One region of the Hahella chejuensis KCTC 2396 genome, then DNA from elsewhere that is predicted to be linked to it. Evidence: predicted binding sites of a transcription regulator. Region 1 holds the regulator's gene; the other holds the start of a gene.
What was found. The regulator FNR, encoded in region 1, switches genes on or off when oxygen is low (the NO sensors DNR and NnrR bind a similar motif). The targets are predictions, from matches to a motif close to TTGATNTANATCAA.
Positions count from the first base shown of each region.

Region 1 (13,025 bases):
CTGAGCAGGCGCACCAAGCGCGCAGTCACGCCTCAGAAGAAGCGTCGAAAGAGGAAAAACTTCGCGATCTACAATACATGGTGGAGCCGGGCGATACTCTCGAAGCGATTTTCAGGAAAAGCCAGTTCCCCATAACTGAACTCTACGAGATTCTTGAAGCCGATGAGCCTTATTTGGCGTTGGATGTCTTGCGGCCGGGCGATCGGCTTTCCTTCCGAATTGATCCGTCAAATAAGCTATATGCGCTATCGCTTGTGGTTGACCCCAGTAAAACCGTCAGTTATCTGCGTGGCGAAGACGGTCGCTATGTCTACGATGAAACCTTGACGCCGACGGCCTGGATTACGGAAGTTGTGCGCGGAGAGGTTTCTGGCAGCTTTTTTGTTTCTGCCTCTAATTCGGGTCTCTCGGAAAATATGGTCATGACCATACATCAACTCTTGAAGAACACCCTCAACTTTCGTCGCGACCTTCGTGCTGGAGATCAGTTTCAAGTAGTGATTGAGCGTGAGGTCATCGACGGCATAGCCATCGGTCATGATCGATTACTCGCGGCGCGTATCAATGCGCGCCGCAAGGAGTTTGGCGCTTATCTCCACGGCGATGGCTCTTATTACGATGCGGATGGCTCCAGCTTAATTCCGGCGTTATTACGGTACCCGACGCAAAAGCGGTTTCGCATCAGCTCACCATTCAATCCTCGACGTCTTCATCCTGTTACTGGGCGTTACGCGCCACACAACGGCGTTGATTTCGCTATGCCGGTTGGCTCCCCGGTGATTTCGACGGGTAACGGCCGCGTCACTCGCGTCGCCAACCACCGCTATGCAGGCAAATATATTGCAATTGATGAATTTGGCCCATACTCGGCGCGTTATTTGCGCTTAAGCAAGATATTGGTAACTAAGGGACAGCTTGTTGAACGTGGTCAGGTTATCGCTTTATCTGGTAACACCGGACGCTCTACCGGGCCACACTTACACTATGAATTGCATATCAAAGGCAAACCGGTTAATCCCATGACGGCTGATATACCGGTGCTTCAATCCATTCCCGCTGCCGATATCGCCAGTTTTCGTATGCATGTGCAGAGCATGCAGACATTGATGCTTGATGAGAGCCAGATAGCCAAACGTTTTGAGCATCCCGCCAGTGGAAGTCCGCAAGCCACTGATCCCGCCCAAAAAGAAAACCTATAGTGGTTCAATTATTTTAGAGATCAAAACTCGGTGCTATCCACAGCCTTTTAATGATGGGCTCGGGTTGCGTTTGAGGGGGCGTTTTTCGAGGTCTGGCGGAAGGTTAATTTTCCCAGACTGGGGAAGTCATGATAGATACAGCGTTGCTTTTTATAAGCATGGGAGAAGCAGTGTGGTTTTTGCTTGAGGCTAGAAACAAAAAAAGCGCCTTCAAGCGCTCATTTGTTAGAGTCGATGTTCAACTCTTTAATGTCTTTATCCTTAAATTAAATGGTGCCGAGGAGAGGACTTGAACCTCCACGGGGTTGCCCCCACTAGCACCTGAAGCTAGCGTGTCTACCAATTTCACCACCTCGGCACTTCAGGATGGCGCGAACTTTACGCGTCACCTGGATCTTTGTCAACGCTTTTTTGAGGGTTGGTTTTAAGTTTTTTTAAAACAGCGTTTAAATTGAAAAAATTGAATAAAAAACGGGCGTTAAGGAGTTGTGAATGCCCAGTTTGTTCTAAATTTGTACATGTGGTGAGTGCAGTTCTGAGTGGTTTTTAAATGCGGGAATTATGTTAATGTGATGGAAAACCAACCATATCGGTTGCAGGTCCCGCTATGTTGATGAATTTTGTAGATTTAAGGTCCTTTTAATGGGAAAAAAGAAAAAGAGTAGTTTGGATCCTTTTGCGGAGCGCGAAGCCGCCCGTTATGAACACCCCACTGCAAGTCGCGAATTTATTCTTGCCTTTCTTGAGGAGCGCGGGGCTCCCGCGACCATCGAAGAAATAGCTTCCTCTTTTAATGTTGTGCAGCCTGAGCCCTATGAAGGTTTGCGCCGCCGATTGATCGCCATGTGTCGGGATGGGCAATTGGTGTGCAATCGCAGGGGCGCTTATGGACTGCCGAAGAAAATGAACCTGATTCGTGGCCGGGTCCAGGGACATAAAGATGGCTATGGTTTTGTCATTCCTGAGGAGGGCGGTTCAGATCTGTACCTGTCGTCGCGTCAAATGAAGCGAGTCTTTGATGGCGATATTGTGTTGGTGCGCGAGGAGGGACGCGAATTTAAAGGCAAGCGTGAAGGCGTCATTGTTGAAGTCGTCGAGCGCCGCACTTTCGAAGCCGTTGGGCGTATATATATGGAAAGTGGAGTTGCCTTCGTTGTTCCAGACAATCCTCGCATTACCCAGGATATCCTGGTGCCGGAGCATGCTCTCAATGGAGCCAAACATGGGCAATATGTGACATTGGAGATTGTACGTCAGCCCGATGTGCGCGTTAACCCGATGGGCCATGTTAAAGAAGTGCTGGGTGAGCACATGGCGCCGGGTATGGAAATCGATGTCGCTCTGCGCACCTATTCGATTCCATTCCGGTGGCCTGAAGAGGTTGATGCGGAGGCCGCCAAGTTCAAGTCTAAGTTGAGTGCTCGAGACAAAGCGCACCGAGTCGATATTCGACATCTGCCGTTGGTGACAATCGATGGCGAGGACGCACGGGATTTTGATGACGCGGTCTATTGTGAAGCGAAGAAGTCGGGCGGTTGGCGTTTGTATGTGGCGATTGCCGATGTTTCTCATTATGTGAAGCCGCAGACGGCGCTGGACAAAGAGGCCTTTCAGCGCGGGAACTCAGTTTACTTCCCTAATCGGGTGGTTCCCATGCTGCCCGAGGTGCTCTCCAATGGACTGTGCTCGCTCAATCCTGATGTAGAACGCCTGTGTATGGTCTGTGAAATGACCATTAGTCAGAAGGGCAAGCTGAGCGGCTATAAGTTTTATGAAGGACTGATGTTTTCCAAGGCGCGACTGACCTATACCAAGGTGGGCGCGTATATTGATGACCCGGATTCCGCAGAAGGAAGAGCCTTTGCAGAAAGATATGCGGACTTGGCTCCGCATATTCGAGAGCTGCATAATTTGTATTTGGCTTTGAGGCAGGCTCGGGAAGAGCGTGGCGCTATAGACTTCGAAACTGTTGAAACCCGTATTCTTTTCGATTCGGACCGCAAGATCGACAAAATTGTACCGGTAGTGCGCAATGACGCCCACAAGCTAATTGAAGAGTGCATGCTGTGCGCTAATGTCGCGACGGCGAAGCTGCTGGAGAAGTATGAAATACCCTCGCTGTTTCGTGTGCATGAAGGGCCTACGATGGAGCGGTTGGAAAATCTGCGCGCGTTTCTTGGCGAGTTAAGTTTAAGTCTGGGGGGCGGCTCCAATCCGAAGCCCTCTGATTATCAGGCGCTGACGGAGACTATCCGGGGGCGCCCAGATAGCGCTACGTTGCAGACTGTGATGTTGCGTTCGTTGAGCCAGGCGGTATATCAGCCTGAGAACAAGGGGCACTTTGGACTGGGGTATGAAGCGTATACACATTTTACCTCGCCGATTCGCCGCTATCCGGACCTGTTGGTGCACAGAGCGATCAGAGATCTGATACGAAGTGAACGGCCCTGCAAGAATGTGCAAAGGGTGGCGGGCGCGCCAGCTTTACCTAAAAACGCGCGTTATAACTACGACATGCAGGCGCTGCTGGTTCTTGGGGAGCAGTGCTCAATGACCGAGCGCCGCGCGGATGAGGCCACCCGCGATGTTATGAGTTGGCTCAAATGCGAGTACCTGACTCAACACGTTGGCGAGAAATTTGACGGCATTGTCGCCGCCGTCACTGCATTCGGGCTCTTTGTCGAGCTTAAAGATCTGTATGTCGAAGGGCTTGTCCATGTGTCCTCGCTGAAGAGTGATTATTATCAGTTCGACGCGGTGAAGCATCGTCTCGTCGGCGAGCGCACGGGCGTTACGCATCGCCTGGGCGATGAGGTGAGGGTGCAAGTGGTTCGAGTCGGGCTTGAAGATCGTAAGATCGACTTGGAAATGATTGGCGAGCCCAGACGCTCAGCGCCGGGTAAAAAGAACAAGCGTAAGGAAATTCTGGCGCAATGGAATGAAGAGTGGAAAAGGGAAAAGAAAGCAGGTGGCGGACAGCCTGCAAAAGGCGCCAAGGGAGGTAAGCGTTCGGAGGCGAGTGGTCCTTTGCGTAAGCCGCAAAAAAAAGGACGCCGCAAACGCTCCTAGCAGTATGAAAAAGCTGGCGTAAAGCAAACATTAAACCGGTAGAATGCCGGTTTTTTAACGTACGGAACGAGTTTAACTGTGTCTGAATCAAACATTGTGTTTGGGATGCATGCGGTAAGAGCATTGCTGCAGAAGCATCCGGGTAAAATTGACCGTTTACTGCTGTCGGAGCAGCGCCATGATCACCGCCTGCAGGAGATAGCGCAGCTGGCTCAAGAGCGCCGGGTGCCCTTTTCTCAGGTGGGTAAGTCGGCGTTGGATAAAGCGGCCGATGGCGCACATCAGGGGGTTGTGGCTTACTTGAAAGCGGATCGAATGAGCAATGAGACCGATTTGGAAGAGTTGCTTGAAAAACTGGAAGAGCCCGCGTTGCTGCTTGTCCTGGATGGCGTCACTGATCCCCATAACCTCGGAGCCTGTTTGCGCTCAGCCAATGCGGCGGGCGTGCACGCCGTTATTGTGCCCAAAGATAAGTCCGCTCCGTTGAATGCGGCCGCCAGAAAAGTGGCCTGTGGCGCAGCAGAAGTGACGCCGCTGATTCGTGTCACGAATCTGGCGCGTACATTGAAGCATATTCAAACCTATGGCGTTTGGCTGGTCGGTGCGGCGGGAGAAGCGGAGCAAAGTTTGTATCAGGCGGATCTTAAGGGCTCCGTGGCCATTGTTATGGGGGCGGAGGATAAAGGGATGCGCCGCCTTACCCGCGAAAACTGCGACAGTCTTGTCAATATTCCCATGCTGGGTGAAGTCAGCAGTCTGAATGTGTCTGTCGCAACTGGCGTATGTCTTTTCGAGGCGGTGCGACAGCGTCAGGCTGGTTAGTTTTTGTTCGTGCGCGGGCTTGCAAGTCTTGCTGAACAGGCATAGAATGCTGCCCTCTTAAAACCACCATCAACTCCTTGCTTTACGAAAACGCAACGTAAGGCTGTTAAACCGAAGGGAGCTACAATGCGTCACTACGAAATCGTGATCATGGTTCATCCTGATCAAAGCGAGCAGGTGCCTGCAATGGTTGAGCGTTACACCTCCAGCGTAAACGCTGGCGGCGGTAAAGTTCACCGTCTGGAAGACTGGGGTCGCCGTCACATGGCTTATCCCATCAACAAAATTCACAAAGCGCACTATGTGTTGATGAATATTGAGTGTTCTCAAGAAGTCATCGACGAACTGATGCACAACTTCCGTTTTAACGACGCCATCCTCCGTGACCTGGTTATTCGTCGTAAGGATGCTGTGACCGAAGTGTCGCCCATCAAAGCAGCTGAGTCCCGCGAACAGCGCGCTCCTCGTGGCGAAGATCGTCCCGCCCGCGTCGTTGCTGACGACGTTGACGACTCTGACGACGATACTGACGACGAAGACAGCAACGACGAATAAGTTATAGGAGGCTAACCATGGCTCGTTTCTTTCGCAGAAGAAAGTTCTGCCGTTTTACTGCCGAAGGCGTAAAAGAGATCGATTACAAAGATGTAGAAGTACTGAAAGGCTACATCACTGAAACTGGCAAAATCGTGCCCAGCCGCATCACCGGCACCAAGGCGCGTTATCAGCGTCAGCTCGCTACTGCTATCAAGCGTGCGCGTTACCTGGCTCTGCTGCCTTACACTGATCGCCACGACGACTAAGCGCCTGAAAAGTCTCTCGCCATTTTGTCATCAGCGAAATGGTATAGAAAATCAGGTTCTTAAAGGTTTGCCAATCGGAAGCTCTGAAGCTTCCGATTGTTATAAGATTTGAGGTAAACAAGATGGAAGTTATTCTTCTCGAAAAAGTAGCCAACCTCGGAAACCTTGGCGATAAAGTTAAGGTTCGCGCTGGTTATGGCCGTAACTTTCTGGTGCCTTATGGCAAAGCTGTTCCTGCAACTAAAGCAAATGTAGAGCAGTTCGAAGCTCGTCGCGCAGAGCTTGAAAAATCCGCTGCCGAGAAGCTGTCCGCAGCTCAAGCTCGTGCAGAAGCTATCAACGGTAAAGAAGTAACCATCGTTGCCAAATCTGGCGACGAAGGTAAGTTGTTCGGCTCTGTTGGTACTAAAGACATTGCTGACGCAGTCACTGCTTTGGGCGTTGAGGTTGAGAAAAGCGAAGTTCGCTTGCCTGAAGGCGCTCTGCGCAACACAGGCGAGTACGAAGTAGACGTGCAGATGCACACTGACGTTACTGCTACCGTTAAGGTAATCGTAGTCGGCGAGTAATCTCTGGTCATGCAAGAAAAGGCAGTCCGCTCCATGCGCACTGCCTTTTTTTATGCTCTCAAGACTTCACCACGGTCGTGTTGTCGATGCCTGCAAATTAGCGATAATAAGCGCTACCCTTTAAAGCTCTGCAAGTCACTATGAATGAGTCAGTAATACGTAAAGATTCGACCAAGTCGGAAGGGCAGGGCCCTGGCGGCGCTGCGCTGGTCAGCTCCTCGGCGGTCAAAGCGCCGCCCCATTCAATTGAGGCGGAACAGTCTGTTCTGGGTGGTCTGATGCTGGATAACGCCAGTTGGGACAAGATTTCAGATATCATTACAGCGAAAGACTTTTATCGTCTGGACCATCGCCTGATATTTGGCTCAATTTCACGATTGGCGAATCTCGGCAGTCCTTTGGACGCCATCACCGTCTCAGAAGAGCTGGATAATCGCAACGAGTTAAACTCTGCTGGTGGATTGGCCTACCTGAGTGAGCTGGCCAAGAATACTCCTAGCGCCGCCAATATTCGCGCCTATGCGGAAATTATTCGCGAACGTTCTGTGTTGCGCCAGTTAATCACCGTCGCTAATGAAATCGCCGACGAGGCGTATCAGACGGAAGGGCGCACCAGTACAGAGGTGTTGGACGATGCGGAGCGACGGGTCTTTCAGATAGCGGAGTCGCGGCCAAATCAGGGCGGACCGGAATCGGTGAATCCGATTCTAACGAAGACCCTGAAAAAAATTGATGAGCTGTTTCACTCGGATGGCGCTATCACGGGTGTTACTACAGGGTTTCGCGACCTGGATGATCGCACCTCGGGGATGCAGGCTTCAGACCTGATTATCGTTGCCGGTCGTCCCTCAATGGGTAAGACCACATTCGCTATGAACCTGGTGGAGAACGCACTGATACTGGGAGGGAAGCCTGTCTTGGTTTTCAGTATGGAGATGCCTTCCGACTCCATCGTAATGCGTATGCTGTCTTCCTTGGGGCGCATTGATCAGACTAAAGTGAGAAGCGGAAAACTGGATGAGGATGATTGGCCCCGTCTCACATCAGCCGTCAATATGTTGAAAGACAAGCCTTTATATATCGATGATACGGCAGCGTTAAGTCCAACTGAAATGCGCTCCAGGGCTAGAAGAGTGGCGCGAGATCACAATGGTGAAATTGGCTTGATCATGGTGGATTACCTTCAGCTGATGAGGGTGCCGGGGATGACGGAAGGTCGTACGGCTGAGATTTCTGAAATTTCACGAGGCTTGAAAGCCCTGGCGAAGGAGCTGAACTGTCCTGTAGTCGCGCTCTCCCAGCTTAACCGCAGCTTGGAACAAAGGCCCAATAAGCGCCCGGTCAACTCCGACTTGCGGGAGTCTGGGGCGATTGAGCAGGATGCTGACTTGATTATGTTTATCTATCGGGATGAGGTTTATCACGAGGATAGTCCAGACAAAGGTATTGCAGAAATTATTATCGGTAAGCAGCGTAACGGCCCTATTGGGACGGTGCGCTTGGCGTTCATGGGTAGGTTCACCCGCTTTGAAGATTTGGCCCACGATTATGGCGGGGATTACGAGTAATGCGTCCATCCCGCGCTCTTATTGATCTGGACGCGTTGCGTCACAATATTCGCCTGTTGAACTCCATCGCGCATAACGCCAGGTGTGCAGCGGTAATCAAAGCCGATGCATATGGTCATGGCGCAGTGGAAATTGCCCGTGCGCTGAAAGGGGAAGCCCCCAAGTTGGCGGTGGCTTGTTACGATGAGGCGGTGAGCCTGCGCGAAGCGGGCGTTACGACGCCGCTTCTGGTGCTTGAAGGGTTCTACAGCTCGGAAGAGTTGGCTGACTCCACTCGCTGGTGTGACATAGAGTGGGTTGTGCATGACATGGAGCAGCTGGATATGCTGTCCGAGGTGGCGCCGTTGCGTAAGGCGGGGCCTGACTCCACCCGAATGCAAACCTGGATTAAGCTAAATACAGGTATGAACCGCTTGGGATTGCCGTTAAATAAATTGGCTCACGTCGCAGAGAAACTGCAGCAGTTTCCTGGGCTTTCAGTTATCGGCTTAATGACCCACTTTGCATGTGCTGATGAGTTAGATAGTCTTCTGCAGCAGAGGCAGTGGCGGGCGTTTCAGGCTGGTATGCAGGCAGCGGGGGCGAATGGCTGGAGTTATTCCTCTGCTAATTCTGCGGCTTTGCTGCAGTATCCGGAAACTCATCTGGATTGGGTGCGCCCGGGTATTGCAATGTACGGCGCGTCCCCCATGGCGGATAAGACGGGGGCAGATTTTGGTTTGAAGCCGGTAATGACCTTTGAGTCACGTTTGATTGCTACCAGGGAGCTGCAAGCTGGAGACTCTATTGGCTATGGCGCCGCCTGGACTGCGGACGCCCCAACGCGAATGGGAGTGGTCGCGGTGGGATACGGCGATGGTTATCCAAGGCAGATGCAGAATGGGGCTCCTGTCGCCGTGTGCGGTAAGCGGACAAAAATTATTGGGCGTGTATCCATGGATATGTTGACGGTGGATATCTCCCATATTCCAGAGGCTCGCATTGGGTCTGAAGTGGAGTTGTGGGGCGGGACTGTTTCCGCGGATGAGGTTGCAGGATATGCGTCAACAATCTCCTATACTTTATTTACGGGTATGACCTCGCGGGTTCCCAGAGTATATATTAATCGTTCGGAAGTAGTTTAAGGCGCTGCGTTGGCGGGGGCTCTCGAGGGAGGCTTTGGCGCGGCCTACGGGATGTAAGGCGGGGGAACCCCGATGCGCAGGGTTTGCTAAAATCCCGTCAAGCAGCCAATATTGTAAACATAATATCTTCAGGCGGCCCCGTATTCTGGGGGCTGCCAAAGGCCACGAGATGCATTTAAGGGGTACATGAGTGATTGTTTGTGTGACGGGAATCGATTCGCCATTAGGTAAGGCTATAGCTCAGCGTTTGCAGCAGAGCGGTATAGTGGTGGAGGGCGTCCCCTACGAACAGTTTCTGATGACCAATGATGCGATCGTGCGGGGAATGAAGTCGATGCCGTCAGCGGACTTTGTCGTTCATGCTGCGGAGATGAGCGATTTGTTCAAAGCGGAGCAGCACCCGGACCTGGCGTATCAGGTTAACGTGTCCGCTTGTGCGGCGGTTGCGGAGGTTGCGGACTTATGGAAGGCGCCGATTGTTCATCTTTCCAGTCATCTTGTTTTCGACGGCGTCAAAAAGAATCCTTATATTTCCGCCAACAAAGGGCGTCCTCTCTCTGTGTATGGGCGGACAAAGTTGCAGAGTGAGCAATGGCTTCAGGAAAACTATAGCAAGCATCTGATCTTGAGGGTTGGTTGGTTGCTGGAGGCGGGCGCTCAAGGCTGGTTGCAGACCATGCTTTCGGCATTGTCGTCAGGCAAGCGTCTTAACGCCAGTACCGATATGCAGCTGACCCCTGTTGCGGTGGATGATGTGGCGAGAGTGGTGGACGCTGTTATCAAACAGTTAAGCTGTAACATCTCCGTATGGGGTGTTTACCATTATGCTGGCGCTGAAGCGGTCACCCACTATGAATTGTTGAAGGCGATTGTGTTGCAGGCCTTTGGCCAGGAGGAAATGCTACAGGCTCTGATCGAGAAGAAGGGCGCTGATGTCTTGCCTGGAGTGGCGCTTCCCGCGAATGGGGCGTTGGGCTGCATCAAGCTGCGCAACACCTTTGGCGTCAAACAGCTTCCCTGGCGTCGCTACCTGCCTGCACTGATTGAGCAATGCCAGCAACGTGGGGGCGTGAAGCCCGCTGAAAACTGCTTGGAAGAGAGCCGTTAACGGCCGTTAACGGCGGACTCTTTTTGGTGTTCCAGACACTTAGTGTCGTGGCGGAGAACTTTCTGTAGCTCTTCCAATTGCAAAATCTGAACTTCCCTTCCTTGGACCTTAATAATGCCGTTGTTCTGGAAGCGGGTAATAACCCGACTCACAGTTTCGACCGCCAAACCTAAATAGTTGCCTATATCGCTGCGAGGCATGGGGAGCCTGAAGTTTGTGCCGGACAGGCGACGACGGCTGAAGCGAGTTGATAAGGACAATAGCAGCGAGGCTATGCGCTCTTCCGCAGAGTTTTTGCTCAGTAGCATAGTAAGCTGCCTGCTTTCCTGAATTTCTTTACTCATCAGCGAGAAAAAGTGGTGCTGCAGGCTGGGAATGTCTGAGGCTAAGTCTTCAAATTTTTCCAAAGGAATTTCGCACACGCTAGTGCGTTCGAGAGCGACGGCGGAGCAGGAGTATTTTTCCATGCTAACGCTGTCCAGCCCGATAATCTCACCTGGCAGGTAGAAGCCGGTTACCTGCTCCTCGCCTTCCTCAGATACGGTGAATGTTTTGATTGCGCCGCTACGAACGGCGAAGCAGGAGCGAAATGGCGTATGCTGCTCAAAGATATATTCACCGCGATTGAGCATTTTGCCCTGGCGAATGATTTCTTCCAGGCGATCAATGTCTTCAGCCCCGACCGCTATTGGAATGCAAAGTTTGCTCAAGTTACATTCATGGCAGCCCCTGTGTAAGCTAAAAGGAGAGGAGGTTGCTATATGCTTGCTTTCCATCGGTCGCCTCGTGGCTGAATGAGTGAAACTGCTTAAAGAGGCTTCTAGGATAGCCAATAGCCATTTAAAAGCAAATCCCCACAGCAGGAAATTTACAGGGAAAACCTACGCTCGCCGTTGTTTCTACATAGCTTTCACCTTTTGTTACAACTGTGTCTGAGTGTAACGAATTGCTCTTGCCGGGAGTCCTCCGTTGTCCAGGATTTTGTAGTAGTCATCCAGCTGGGTGGCGTTGCGCAACTGGTAGTGGGGCGTGTAAGAGAATGCGCCCAACCCGACGCCATGCAGACAACTGACGCCTTGGCTTATTAAGCCTGTCCAGGGTAGCGCGAAAAAGTCCTGGGTGATCGGAATAAACGATGCGGACTTAATGCGTCGCTTGAAATCTTTTAGCGCTGTTTCCAGGCTAGGTGTGCTGGTGAACTCTGGTTTATGGCTGGAAAGAAGGATGCCCTGCGGTCTTTCCGTCAGAATTTCCTCAAGATGCTGGGACAGTGCGGAGAATGTGATGGGTGACACTTTCAGACGCAGATAGACGGCTTTAAAGTCGAATGCCCTAATGGTTTGTAGCCAATCCTTAAGGTCCTCAATAGGACAGGACTGCGCATATTCACCGGGATCATTGATGCAGATGATGTTAAAGCCCAACCCTTTGATCAGGGCTAGCGCTTCCTCTGAGTCTGGACGAGCGTCCAACTCGATGACATGACGGGCATCGGCGCCGAAGTTCAGCTTGAACTCCCGCCCTAAATAGTACATGACCTGCGTTTGCGCTGCGGGAGTAAGCTGGCGCACCAGATCGCCGAACCAATGCAGGTACTTAACCTGGCAACCGGCAGGAAGGCTTTGCTTGAGTAGTCTCACTTCCTTTACGACATAGTCGATGTACTTCTGCAGATTTGCGCTCATGGATGGAAGTCGGCGGGTATAATTTTCCGCGCTTACGAGTGTGGTGAAGCAGGGCGCTTGAACGCTCAATGCGAACCCGCCTTCATAGTATCGAGCCAGAGAGCTGTTGCGATAGTCCGCATCATAGGCTCCCTCGTTTAAGGCGCTCCAGTTCTCGCTGGAGAACTCTTTGGGAGGGGAGTTGAGCAAATAAACCCAGCTATCATTACCCCCATTTTGTATCGCTTGTTCGACAACCTTTCCAACTGGCATATTGGGTCTCCAACCAGGTAAGAAAACATCTGCGCGCGCTTGACTGTCGTTGTTGGCGAATTGGCGCGCGCGCCTGCTGTCACACTTGCTGGCAAGTGAGTCCCCCTCTCTCCATGCTCAGTGTATCCAGCTCCCAGCGGGGCGCCTTGATATTGATCAAGGGGTGAGCGGGTGGCTGCCTGTGTGGGTGGACTTTAGTCGCAAAAGCCCTCAAACATTGGGTTTCTGGGGCATTGAGGGATAACATTCATTGCAGCTTTGGGCGGGGAGTTGATATCCTTTGCGGGCATTGAAAAAAGGCGGGCAAAAGTGCAGGCATTTCAGCTATTTCGGTCTTTCGTTTTTTACCTTGGGTATGCTTGGGGCGTCATCATCACATCATTAGTTGGTATGTTGGTGGGTCCTTACGTCAATTTTGAAAAGCGCTATTACATCGTATCCCGGTTTAATGTGTTTGCGCTTTGGTGGGCGCGCGTTGTTTGCGGCATACGTTATGAGATTGAGGGGCTGGAGAACATTCCGAAAACAAGCTGTGTGGTTGTCAGCAATCATCAAAGCGCCTGGGAAACCTATTTGTTAGGCGTCATATTCCGTCCTCAATGCACAGTACTGAAACAGGAGTTGATGAAAATTCCGTTTTTTGGCTGGGCGCTAAAAAGATTGAAGCCCATCGCCATTGACCGGAGTAAGCCTTCTGCGGCGCTTAAGCAATTGCTAAAGCAGGGAAAGGAGCGTCTGACTTCTGGGTATTGGGTTGTGATTTACCCTGAAGGAACGCGCGTTCGTCCTGGACAAGTTGGCAAATACAATAAGGGGGGCGCCTTGT
Region 1 covers NC_007645.1:1,733,077-1,746,101, forward strand. The annotation lists gene HCH_RS07720 (peptidoglycan DD-metalloendopeptidase family protein) at 1-1,199, shown strand, start outside; tRNA gene HCH_RS07725 (tRNA-Leu) at 1,471-1,557, opposite strand; gene rnr (ribonuclease R) at 1,866-4,268, shown strand; gene rlmB (23S rRNA (guanosine(2251)-2'-O)-methyltransferase RlmB) at 4,347-5,090, shown strand; gene rpsF (30S ribosomal protein S6) at 5,217-5,645, shown strand; gene rpsR (30S ribosomal protein S18) at 5,663-5,893, shown strand; gene rplI (50S ribosomal protein L9) at 6,016-6,462, shown strand; gene dnaB (replicative DNA helicase) at 6,603-8,030, shown strand; gene alr (alanine racemase) at 8,030-9,154, shown strand; gene HCH_RS07765 (SDR family oxidoreductase) at 9,357-10,262, shown strand; gene fnr (fumarate/nitrate reduction transcriptional regulator Fnr) at 10,259-11,038, opposite strand; gene HCH_RS07775 (coproporphyrinogen III oxidase) at 11,183-12,199, opposite strand; gene HCH_RS07780 (lysophospholipid acyltransferase family protein) at 12,509-13,025, shown strand, end outside.

Region 2 (5,615 bases), 910 kb from region 1:
AACCCACAGGTAAATAGCTGCGCTGGCGCAAAGGAGTGCGCATGCTGACATGCCTGCTGGGAATCTGATCATATCCATGACTCCTGTATTTATTAATTTTCCGGTTGTTTATTGAGCAATTGGCGCTGGGTGCAATGAATATTAGTTAATCTGGTCAGGCTGTGATACCGGGTAAAGGGAATAGACTGCTTGAGTGCGCAGATGTATAGCCAAGGGCGGGTACAGCCTTTACTTCATAGGAAAGCGCGCCCTTCGACTGCCTGATTAATACAGGCTTTGCTCAAGAAAGCGAGTTACCCGGCTTTCATATTCCTCCGGGGCGTACTCGTGAAAATCCTGATGATGGGCGCCCTTTACCAGCCACAGAAACTTGGGTTCCGGAGCGTTGTCGAATAGATGCTGGGACTCCGTCAAGGTGGTGTGCTGATCTTCCGTTCCGGTGATGATCAGGACTGGGGCTGTGATATGTTTGATGGCGAATTCCGGTCTCAGCTCATCCAGGCTGACTCCCAATCGCAAAGGAATTTGTGCGGTCAATAATGGCGTCAACCATTCTCCCAGAGCGCCAAGTCGCATCGAAAGTCGATTACTGACGGCTTGTTCGATGTTCGGATAAACGGCTTCCAGAACATAAACGTCCGCAGATGCGGGGGACTGTCCCAACAAACTCGCAGCGCCGCCAAGTGAGACGCCAATGATTGCGACCTTGGCGCATTGGCGTTGCGTGCGTAAATAGGCGATGGCGGACTTGACGTTGTCGGACTCCCGGTAGCCAAACGTGATTTGCTCTCCCTGTGTTTCGCCGTGGCCCTGAAGATCTATCAGCAAAGAGGAATATCCTGATTTCTGAAGGAACAAGGCGCGTTTGATCATGCTGGTGCGGTCAGAACGTACGCCATGTAAAAGCAGGGCGCATTGCTGGCCGGCGGCAGGCGCATACCAGCCGCTGACGCCGTCAAACTGCACTGTTTGCGCATTGAGCGCCGGCGGCGGTGGAGCGATGTGGTGATTAACGGACGCGGATAACGCCCCTCCTGCGCCCCACACTGCCGCGAGAGCAAGAACCAGTGCGCCTGAGGCGAAAGCGATGCGTCTTCTGAATTTTTTCATGGGGCAGGATTACTTCGCAGCAGAAATAGATGTCCACATTGGCGCCGAAACGTTCGTGACGTGACGGGATCAAGGAGGCTCATGTGTGATCCTATCGAAAACCTGTTCTATCAGAAAGCGGTTCAGAGAAGGCGCAGCATTCAGCTGCGCCAGAGAATGGACGGATATTCAGCTTTGCAGGCTTTCATAAAGACCTGTGATGGTCTCCATATTCTTCAGCATGCCTTCTGTGGTGGTGGCGATGATGAAAGGTACAAAACTTTGGCCCTGCATCAATTGGAATCCGGAGCGGGAGAAGCTCCACTGGGAAATCACTTTGTCCAACGCGGCGTTGATGTCCTGGCTGTTGATTTTCGCCTGACGGAGCTCATGTAACGCCTCGTCATATTCCTGGACCGCCTGGGCGAAGCTTCTTTGCAGATCCGCCTGATCCAGATTCCAGCTCAGCGCGGAGTAATAGAGCGCGATGCGCTGGGACAACATCCGTTGACGTCCGGCGAGGTTGATCATTTTATTTTTGGGATTCCCCGACTGCTGCTCCAGTGACTGCACGACTTTGTTGCTGAGAGCGAGAACGCGCTCTCCAGCGCTGATCAGTTCAACGGCTTTGTCTTTTGAAGGTTTCTCCGTCGCCAACTTGCGGAACTCCTTCCACTCCTTGCGCACGGACTTTAGCTGTCCAGATATTTGCGGCGTCTTGGTGTAGGACTCCAGTTCTCCCAATTGCTGCTCAAATAAGGCGACGCTTTCTGTGAGCTGGCTTGAGGACTTATCCGGCTGAATATCCTGACCTATGAGCAGGTAGGACTTTACGATTCGCTGACTCAGCATACGTTGGCGCCCAGCCTTGTTAATGGCTTCGTCCAGGTCGGTAATGTCTGCGGTGGCAATGTGGCTCCAGGATAGTGCAAACAGGGAGAAAAGAAGCAGACTCAAGTTCCTTATATGGCGCATATGCATTTACCTCATGTGATTCAATCTGGTGCAGTCTAATTTAAATTCCATAAATATCAGATGGTTACGGCGTGATAACTGGATAGGTAGTTAACGCATCGCTGATCTGGCGCAAGTTAGGCGCCAAATGAACCGGAAATTTTGGGGTATAGACAAAGAGCGATTCTGGGAAGAGGGAGAAAACTGTCAGAACCAGGGGGGAAAGGGAGAATGAGTCACTCTGCGGAGGAGGATGGAAGGGAGGAGGTATGGCGAACTGCGCCGGCTGACTGCAAGAGGGAAAAAGAGGCTGAATAAGCGGAAAAAAAGAGTGCGGCTTGCGCCGCACTAAACGAAGAAGACGAATAAATCGGGTACTCGGTTTAAGGGTTCAATCCTTGCGGATCAGCTTTTCAGACCTGCGTACATGTCGGAAATCTTGCGCATGCTTTTCAACATACTTTCAGTGGTCATAGCGATAACGAAAGGCACGAAGTCCTGTCCGTCCATTTTCTCGAAACCAGAGTGAGAGAAGGACCACTGTGAAATAACTTTATCCAGCGCTTTGTTGATCTCTTCGCTGTTGGCGTCCGCTTTGCGCAGCTCGCTCAAGCCGGAGTCGTATTTTTTGACGGCGGCTTTAAAATCGTTTTCCAGATCGGCGACGCCCAGATTCCAACTCATAGCGGAGTAGTACATGGCGATTTTCTGGGACAACATGCCTTGTTCGTTGGAAATATTGATCAAATGACCTTTGGTGCTGGCGACTTGTTTTTCCAGGTTGCTGGTGACGCCCTGAGTCAGACTCAGAAGCTCTTCACTTTGCTCGATCAACTTCGCCGCATTTTCCTGGTTGGGAGCGGCGGTCGCCAGCTTACGGAATGCGGCCCACTCTTTACGTACGGATTTCAAATCCCGCGCCATTTCACCCGCTTTTAAATAGCCTTCCAGGTCGGTCAGTTGAGATTCAAATTGCGCCACACTGTCATGTAATTGAATTGCGGATTTGTCGGGAAGAATATCCTGACCAATCAATAAATATGCTTTAACAATTCTTTGGCTCAACATTCTTTGTTGACCGGCGATGTCCAGAGCCTGGTCCATGCTCGATATTTCCGCGCGAGCCAGGCCTGCGCCGAATGCGGTAAGTGTGACAAGTAAGAAACAAATCTTTCTGAACGACTGCATTAAAGTTTACCTAGTGCTAAAAATGGCGTGCATATTGAAGGATTTAGATCAAAAATCAAGCGCCAAATGGCTTTTGACATATAAGTAATTTACGAAGTCAATAGATATTGTTCGTTTCCAGTCAATTATATGTGTCAATATGTTTTGTAACAGTGAAAATAATGCACTTTTATGTAACTAAAAGTTGCTTTTTTAAGGGATAAACGAGGCGGGTATATAATTCGTTATACTGTATTATTTTTAATAAATTTTACATTGTTTTTCTTTTGCGAATTGTACGTCATGTTTTTTATCGCCGATTCTATTTGTAGTTATGCTTGAAAAAGCAGCAATTGAAGCGCGTTGTCCAGCGCAAAAAAGCGATCGAATATCTCTGCCTTTTCCGAATGATGGGATTAATAGATGAGAAAAGTCAGAGGTGATAACAAAACATTATAAAAAACATGAAGGGCGCAGGGGCCGGATTGTCGCTAGCTTCTGTATCCGGTCACGCGCGCGGTGGGAGCCTTATTCCGACATAAGCAAGGCGGGGTTGCAGTGACTGTCAGCAATAATGAGTTTAAGGAGACGACAAGATGGCCCTGGCGGATATTTTTAAACAAAATGCGAACAAGTCAATTACCGTGACCGGCGCGGAATCCTCAAATATTTCTCACGCTACCTACAGCGTCAAATGTAACAACATCCAACGCAACTGCTATCTGGTGAATCAGCTTGAGCGAGCCAATCTGCAGGAAGGCGCGCACGTGGCTGGCGGTAAAACCGTTACCGTCGCCACCGCCCATAACGGCAACTGCTATTGGTTGCCCTGGCGGGGATGGCGCGCTGTCGTAGGTCAGCTTCAGGGCGCCTGTAATTTCTTCGTTACCGCCAATTTGACCGGGTGCTGCGTGGTTGTATCCGGTAATCCGGTCTCCCCCTTTGTGGTGCATATGAATTGCCAGCCGGCCAATGAAAACCTGGTGAACTTCCCCAACAGCGGAGATATCAAAGAATACAACTTTGATCTGCAGGCGGCGCAGGATCAGTTTTATGGACAGGTCACCGAGCAGCTGATCACTAACAACGTGATTTCTCATGCCGGCCTGCAAATGTTGAAACCCAGCGACTACGGAGCCAAGGCGCGGGAGGGTTACGCTTCGCCCACCAGCGTATTTGGCGTGCGCACAGGCGGACTGTGGACCATTTACTACAACGTAGGTAAGGGCGGCGGTCCTGGCATTACCCGCGAACTGTTCCCGAATTTTCAACCCCTCTGATCGAGCGCTCCTATTTCGCGCATACTTACGGTTTCGTGCATTCCTACGGCCGGTGAGTCAACGCCGGCTTGCTTTTGCGTTTCCTTCCCATCCCTTCCCCTGTTCTTCGGCGCCTTTCATTACAGAAAACGGAGTCCCGTTTATAAACCAATAGGTTATTAATATGGCAATGATATTGGCATGTTAATAATCAGGCGCATGGATGCGTCTGCGCGGCTATTAGCCGCGGGAGACAGGGTCTGACATGTGCAGGCCCTGTCGTTGCAGACAAATAGAAGGAAGCTATTTGTCTGCCTGATTAATAGTGGCATAATCCCGACGGCAATCGACAGGTTGCCGCCATGCAGGCATGGGAGCGCCATCCGCGCGTTTCGCGATGAGATGGAAAATGGAAAACACGGAAAGCTTTTGTTATGAAGAATTTGCTGATTGTCGGTAATGGAGAGGCCTTCTCGGAAGAGTGCAACACCTCTTTCCTGTTGCAGTCCGCCGATGGCTCCATTCTTATCGACTGTGGTTATCAGGTTCCGCCCCGCTTATGGGCGGGCGATTTGCATCAGAACATTGATCTGGTGTTGCTGACCCACCACCATGCGGACCACTCCTTCGGTGTCGTACCTTTGCTGGTCCGCTATCTGGAAGAAAAAAGAACCCGTCCTCTTAAGATTTGGGGGCCGGCGGGAACGGAAACCTTTATTAAAAGTCTGCTTGAGCATGGCTATCCCGGCGTGTCCAAGTATTTCAAATACACGATTGAGTTCGCCGAATTCGACACCCTCGACAGTAAACAATACGGGGATGTTTCCATTCGCTGCGCGCCCACCGTACACTCTATCCCGAACTTATTGTATCGACTGGATTTTAACGGTCGCTCATTCTCCATTTCCGGAGACGGCAAGCTGACGCCGGAAGCGGTTGAGTTGATTCAGGGCGTCGACCTGCATTTGCAGGAAGTGTATGAGCTTAACGACAATATCCCCAGTCATTATTCATTCAGCGAAGTGCTGCAATTTGCTCAATCCGGCGGAGCCGCGAGCGTGGGCGTGACCCATATGTGCAGGAATGAAATCAGCGTTATTACTGAGACCTACGATAAGTTAGTAAGGGAGAACGAGATTGAAAAGG
Region 2 covers NC_007645.1:829,265-834,879, forward strand. The annotation lists gene HCH_RS03770 (hypothetical protein) at 1-72, opposite strand, end outside; gene HCH_RS03775 (alpha/beta hydrolase) at 265-1,110, opposite strand; gene HCH_RS03780 (type IV pili methyl-accepting chemotaxis transducer N-terminal domain-containing protein) at 1,279-2,064, opposite strand; gene HCH_RS03785 (type IV pili methyl-accepting chemotaxis transducer N-terminal domain-containing protein) at 2,449-3,147, opposite strand; gene HCH_RS03790 (hypothetical protein) at 3,807-4,490, shown strand; gene HCH_RS03795 (MBL fold metallo-hydrolase) at 4,904-5,615, shown strand, end outside.
Region 2: a site for FNR is predicted at 3,356-3,369, ahead of HCH_RS03785 (type IV pili methyl-accepting chemotaxis transducer N-terminal domain-containing protein). Genes of this name have one in related genera too.